2 regions of the Nesterenkonia rhizosphaerae genome follow, and region 2 is predicted to be linked to the other one. Evidence: predicted binding sites of a transcription regulator. Region 2 holds the regulator's gene; the other holds the start of a gene.
What was found. Region 2 encodes HspR, which represses chaperone genes until heat shock. Its sites were predicted from a motif close to AAGTTGAGTCNNNNNGACTCAACTT; they were not measured.

Region 1 (3,404 bases), on a different contig from region 2:
GGCGCATGGACCATCATCGACCTGTTCCTGCTGCTTTCGGGAACCATGCGGGACCGCAAAGATCATCGGCTCGCCGGCTACGCGAAGTACGGCGGGATCTGCGCGGCATTAACCGTCCTGGTCCTCGTAGGCTTTGTCGTGGTGGCGATGGTGGTCGGCACCTCCGCAGCGGTCTCCGGGAACTAACCGACCCGCAGTGGCGAGGTCTCCTCGCCCGCGGGACTACTCAGTGCCGATCGGAACTACTCAGCGTCGATCTGGCCGATAGGCGTGCGCTTCTCCGCCTGGAACTGATCCTCGACTCGCCCATGAGCCCAGTAGGCCGAGAGTGACATGCCCCGGCGCTCGAGTCCGCGCTCCTGCACCAGAAGGCGTCGCACCTGCTTCATCTGCTCGCGTTCACCATGGATGAAGACCTGCACATCACCGGCGGGGATCTCCAGCCGCGCTATCGCGCTGGCGAGCAATGTTGTCTCAGGGCTGAAGTCTGCACCGCGGTACAACCAGATGACGTCGATGCCAACAGGTGCGCTGATCGGGAGCTGCTCGGCGGCGTCGCGAACTTCGAGAAGGGCCACGCCCTGGGCAGTCTCGGGCATGGCCTCTAAGGCCGCGGCCACTGCTGGAAGCGCCGCCTCATCACCTGCCAGCAGATGCCACTGGGCCTCAGGACGCGGGCCGTACCCGCAACCGGGCCCGAAGAAGCTCATCAGATCCCCCGGTTTAGCCTGTGCCGCCCAGGGGCCGGCCAGGCCTTCATCACCGTGAATCACAAAGTCCACCCAGAGCTGCTGGTTCTCCCGGTCGATGTGCCGGACGGTATAGGTGCGGGTCACAGGCATCTGCTCCTGAGGCAGCTGCTCGCGTAGCACATCGAGGTCGTAGGGACGCTGCAGCTGAAGCTGCGGATCGGCAAAAAGCAGTTTGATGTAGTGGTCCGTGGCGTCCTTGAACTCCAGCTGCTCGAATCCCGCTCCACCAAAGACCACGCGCACCATATGCGGTGTCAACTGCTCGGTGCGGACCACCTCCATGAGAGTCTGCACACGAGGTTTACGAGGGCGGGCGGGAGCAGCGGCGACTTCAGCGGACATGCCCCCAGCCTACAGGAAGGTATACCTTACCTCGAAGCCGCACACTAGCGAACATTGCTGTGACGCAATCGTTGGCCTCTTCCGCCGTGCGCCATAAGTTGAGCGGGATTCACTCAAGTTTTGGAATATGCTGTGGCGCGGCTCTGTTGAGATAGATGGCACCGTAAACATGCGGTACCCCGCAACGGCAACGTTGTCGGTAGTGAGTTCCGATGAGCTGAAGGAGCTGATTGCTGATGATGACCACCAACCTGACGCGCCTGGACCCGTTCTCGATCTTTGATGACATGATGCGCTCAATGCGCAGCCCGCTGAGCCAGGACGTCCAGCGAAATGCTGGATTCGTACCGGCTGTAGACGCCCATCGCGAGGATGAGGACCTGGTACTGGCCGTAGACCTCCCGGGCGTGGATCCCGAACAGGACCTCTCTGTGGAGCTCAGCGGCCGCACCCTCACCATCTCCGGTGAGCGTCGCAGCCGCAATGACGCCGAAGGCCTGCGAGAGATCCGCTATGGGCGTTTCTCCCGCACTGTCACCCTGCCCGGAGAGGTCGCTGAGGAGTCGATCTCTGCTGATTACACCGACGGCGTTCTCAGCGTTCGGGTCACAGGGGTGTACGCGGAGGAAAAGCCTCGCAAGATCAGCATCACCGCGGGCATACGCTCCGAGCACCCGGGAAGCAAGGACCAGGTTGAAGTCGCCACGGACGAGAAGCAGCAGATCGCCGCGTAACGCAGCAGCCGTCTAATGCCTTGGTGACAGGCGAGGGCCGCCCAGTTCGGGCGGCCCTCGTTCATGGGGTCAGAAAACGATCGTGGTGTTGCCGTGCCGTATCACCCGATCTTCGCAGTGCCATTTCACCGCACGAGAGAGCACCGCTCGCTCCACATCGGCTCCGTAGCGGGTGAGCTGGGCGACGTCGTCGGCATGGGACACCCGGATGACATCCTGCTCAATAATCGGCCCCTCATCCAGATCCTCCGTCACGTAGTGAGCAGTGGCACCGATAAGCTTCACACCGCGATCCTTGGCCTTCTGGTAGGGCCCAGCGCCGATGAAGGCGGGCAGGAAGCTGTGGTGAATATTGATGATGGGCGCCCCGACCTGCTCCAGGAACTCCGGGGAGAGAATCTGCATGTATCGAGCCAGGACTATCAGGTCCACATTCCCCTGCAGAAGCTCCAAGTGTTTTGCTTCGGCAGCGGCCTTGTTGTGCTTATCCACCGGGACATGGAAGTACGGGATGCCGAATGTGCGCACGTCGTCGGCCAGGTCCGCGTGGTTGGAGATCACCATGGCGATATCCACCGGCAGCTCGCCGCGCCGGTGACGCCACAGCAGGTCCAGCAGACAGTGATCGGTCTTGGAGGCAAAGATTGCCACCCGCTTGGGCCGGGCGGCGTCGGTCAGCTGCCAGTCCATGCTGAACCGTCCGGCGAGCTTGGCTTCAATGGCAGCCTCCACCTCGGGCCTCGCGGCGGCAAAGCCGGGCAGGTGGAACACCGTGCGCTGGAAGAACTGACCACCCTCCACACCGGTGGAGTACTGGTCCAAGGAGATGATGTTGCCCCCCAGCTCCGCAATGGTCTGAGATACAGCAGCGACGATGCCGTGCTGGTCGGGGCAGGAGATGATGAGGCGGGCGATATCGGCAGAGGCAGTCACAGCCGGACAGTCTAGCCGGGAAAGCAAAAGGTCCCCACCACATGGTGAGGACCTTTCACATTATGAGCTCCCCCGGTTGGACTCGAACCAACAACCACCCGATTAACAGTCGGGTGCTCTGCCATTGAGCTACGGAGGAAAGCGACTAAAAAATGGTAGCAGGGAAATGGCCGGGGAGGGAAATCGGCCTCCTCAGCGCGGGATTCCCGCCATAGGATGGAGGCTGTGACTGAACTGAACCGGCTCTCGATTTTTACCGGCAGCGCCTCTGGACATGACCTGACCTACCAACAGGAAGTGCGCACACTCGGGGCCGCATTGGCCGAGGCCGGAGTCGGCGTGGTCTACGGCGGCGGCAAGGTCGGGCTCATGGGCCAGATCGCCGATGCCGCCTTGGAGGCCGGAGGCGAAGTCATCGGAGTGATCCCCGAGGTTCTCGTGGAGCGCGAGGCCGCACACCGCGGGCTGACCCAGCTTGAGGTGGTGGCAGATATGCACACCCGCAAAGCATGCCTGGGAGAACTCGGTGATGCATTCGTCACGCTCCCTGGTGGCATGGGCACCCTGGAAGAACTCTTTGAGGTGTGGACCTGGCAGTACCTGGGGATCTACGCCAAGCCCGTAGCGTTGTACAACACCAAGG
Region 2 (3,404 bases):
TCTGTGGCCTCCGATGCTATCTACATCATCTTGATTCCCTTAGCGGCTGCGGCGTTCAAAGCGGTGGGACGTTCGGCAGTCCTCGGCGCCATCGTTGCCTTCGGCTCGGCATCGGCCGGATATAACGCCTCATTGCTGATTACCGCTTCAGATCCACTGTTCGCTGGCATCTCCACCGCTGCCGCCCAGCTGATCGAGGAAGACTACGTGGTCTCCCCCATCGCCAACTACTTCTTCGCTGCTGCCTCCGCGGTAGTACTGGCTACGGTGGTGACTCTGGTGACGGAGCTCCTGCTGGTGAAGATGACCGAGCGGATGCGCAAAGAAGAGGACGCCGCTGGGGGCGCGGCCACTGCTGTACTCGCTGCAGGTCGGCCGGCGCAGCTTGCCGATGCGCAGGACTCGGTGCACAAGACCGGGACCGCTACTGGCGGAACCGCCGAAGGCACCGCTGGCGAGGGCGCGGAGCAACAAGCGCCGACCAGCGAGGAGGAGCTGCTGAGCTATTCCGCGCAGGAGGTGCGCGCCCTACTGTGGAGCGGACTGGCACTGGCAGTTTTCCTTGCGCTGTACTTCACGTTGTTGTTCCTGCCTGCTTCGCCGCTGTCCGGCGAGGGAGGGGCCCTTGAATCCCCCTTGCTCACCGATGTTGCTGTGCCCATCGCACTGGCGTTCCTCGTAGTCGGCCTGACCTACGGCATCGTCGCGGGCAGCATTACCCGCGCCCGAGATGTGCCAGAGCTGATGGCCCGATCCATCAAGGAGCTTTCCGGAGTAGTGGTGATCTTCTTTGCCGCGGCCCAGTTCATTGCCTACTTCAACTGGTCAAATATCGGCACAGTCTTAGCGATCAACGGAGCAGAAACCCTGGAACGCTGGGATCTGCCAGTCTTTGTGCTCTTCGGCGGAGTGGTCCTGCTGGTGGCGCTGTTCAACTTCTTCATCACCTCAGGCTCAGCCCAGTACACGCTGATGGCACCGGTGTTGGTCCCGATGCTCATGCTGATTGGGGTCAGCCCCGAGGTCACTCAGATGCTCTACCGGATGGGAGATTCCCCTACCAACATCATCTCCCCCATGAGTCCGTACTTCGCCCTGGCGCTGGGATATCTCCAGCGTTATTACCCGAAAGCCGGTGTGGGAACCCTGCTCTCGCTGACGCTGCCCATTTCAGTGGCGCTGCTGGTGTCCTGGTTCCTGTTCTTCATGCTTTGGTACGCCATCGGTTTGCCACTGGGCCCGGGAGTGCCGATTCGCTAGAGCATCGTCTAGGGACAGCGGCTACCGGTCCTGCCAGAGGACAATCTCTCTGGTGGCAGGCCGGGGCCGCTGTCCGCGGCTGAGACTGACCACATCGCCGTGGGGGCCAACCGCGAAGATCCTGGCCTGCCCAGGATTGCGCTGTGCCTGGCGCAGCTGCTGACGCAACTGACCGACCGTGTCCTCCAGTTCATCCACGCGGTTCTGCAACTGCAAGATGCGTCGGATTCCCTCCAGGGAGACGCCCTCCTGCGAGAGCTGCTGAATCTGTCGCAGCTGCTCAATGTCATAGGGAGAGTAACGCCGGTGCTTGCCGCCCTGGCGACGAGGAGTCACCAAGCCCATTCGGTCGTACTGACGCAGCGTCTGAGGGTGCATATCGGCTAGCTCTGCTGCCACGGAGATGACGAACAGGGGGGCGTGGCGGTTCTCCGCATCGACCATTCGCGGATCCTCCGCGAACTCTGCGATATTCGCTCGCACCGTGTACCGCATGACCATCGTTCACCTCCTGTGCTTGCTGTCTTCAGCCCCAGGTGCCTCCCGGCAATGGGACTGGAAGACCACTGGGCCTAGCCGACTTGTCCTTTACAACGCAGCCTTGGTCTCTAAATCTTCCCGAGGGCCGGTGCCTGCGGTGGCCTCCGCATAGGCCTTCACCGCGGCCAGAGCATCATCATTGAGCTCCTTGGGTACATGAACGTCGACGACGACCAGCATGTCACCCTGACTGTTCTTGCGGCGGATCCCGTGGCCCTTCAACCGCAGCACTCGCCCAGAGCTGGTTCCCGCGGGCACTTTGATGCGGACTTTCTCGCCGTGCACAGTAGGAACTTCCACAGTGGCTCCGAGGGCGGCTTCATCGAAGGTCACCGGCAAGTGGATGCGGATATTGTCTCCGTCGCGCTCAAAGAACGGGTGCGACTGGATGGAGACCTCCACGAGCAGATCACCGGTGCCACCGGGACCCTGCTGGCCCTTGCCCTTCACGCGGACCTTCTGTCCTTCTTTAATACCCGGGGGGATGCGCACGTCAATGACATTGCCATTGGCCTCGCGCAGCCCCACCGTGGTGCCGCGAACGGCGCCTTTGAAGGAGATCGTCGTTTTGGCGGTACGGTCAGCGCCCTTGGGCGAGCCGCCGAAACGGGAACCGAATCGGTCTCCTACGCCGCCGAAGAGATCCGAGAAATCCGGCCCCCCGCCGAAACGGCCGCCACCGGTGCCAGGTGCCCCTGAGAAACGATCTCCGAAGAGGCCGCCAAAGATATCCTCGAATCCGGCGGTGCCAGAGCCCGGGGCACCCGCGGAGAAGCGGGCGCCCGAGCCCATGGCACGGATCGCGTCATACTGCTGACGCTGTTCGGGATCGGAGAGCACCGAATGTGCCTCGGAGATGTCCTTGAAGCGCTGTTCGGCCGCCTCGTCACCCGGGTTCTTATCCGGGTGGTACTGACGCGCCAATTTGCGGTAGGACTTCTTGATCTCCTCGGCGGTGGCCTCCTTGGAGACGCCGAGAATCGCGTAGAAGTCCTTCTCTACCCAGTCCTGTGAAGCCATAGCGTCTCCCGCCTCCCTTCTACTTACTGCTGAGCTCCGCTGGAGACGATCACCTGTGCTGCACGCAGCAGGCGGTCGCCGTAGCGGTAGCCCGAACGGACGACGACGGCGATGTGGTCCGCCTCCACCTCGTCATGGGGCTGCTGCATGATGGCCTCATGCTCAGTGGGATCAAAGGCCTGACCCACCGCACCCACGGTTTCCAGACCCTGCGCGGTCAGCGCAGATTCCAGTCGGGCAGCAATATGCGCGAAGGGACCATCCTCGAGGTCACCGGCCTGACGGGCAGCGGCGATGTCATCGAGTACCGGCATCAGTTCGGCGATCAGCTGACCCTTGGTGCGGTCCTTCTCCAAGGCCCGGTCACGCTCCACGCGGCGCCGGTAGTTGACGTATTCGGCCTGCACTCGGCGCAGATCGTTCTCCAGCTCCGCTTCCCGGTCGTAACCCTGGGCAGCGAGCTCCTCCTCGGCAGCCTCGATACGTGACTCCGGTTCGGTTTCACCGCCGCCGATCGCTTCATCAAGAGGCACCTCGCGCAGCTCAGGCTCTTCGCTCAGTTCAGGATCCTCACCCGGCAGCGG

Region 1: a site for HspR is predicted at 1,190-1,214, ahead of ABEA23_RS00445 (Hsp20/alpha crystallin family protein). Genes of this name have one in related genera too.

Annotation. Positions count from the first base shown of each region.
Region 1 is NZ_BAABLW010000001.1:94,723-98,126, forward strand. It holds gene ABEA23_RS00435 (NINE protein) at 1-186, shown strand, start outside; gene ABEA23_RS00440 (siderophore-interacting protein) at 243-1,094, opposite strand; gene ABEA23_RS00445 (Hsp20/alpha crystallin family protein) at 1,331-1,828, shown strand; gene purU (formyltetrahydrofolate deformylase) at 1,898-2,761, opposite strand; tRNA gene ABEA23_RS00455 (tRNA-Asn) at 2,829-2,900, opposite strand; gene ABEA23_RS00460 (LOG family protein) at 2,987-3,404, shown strand, end outside.
Region 2 is NZ_BAABLW010000007.1:500,426-503,829, reverse strand. It holds gene ABEA23_RS08005 (AbgT family transporter) at 1-1,260, shown strand, start outside; gene ABEA23_RS08000 (heat shock protein transcriptional repressor HspR) at 1,282-1,704, opposite strand; gene ABEA23_RS07995 (DnaJ C-terminal domain-containing protein) at 1,849-2,820, opposite strand; gene ABEA23_RS07990 (nucleotide exchange factor GrpE) at 2,844-3,404, opposite strand, start outside.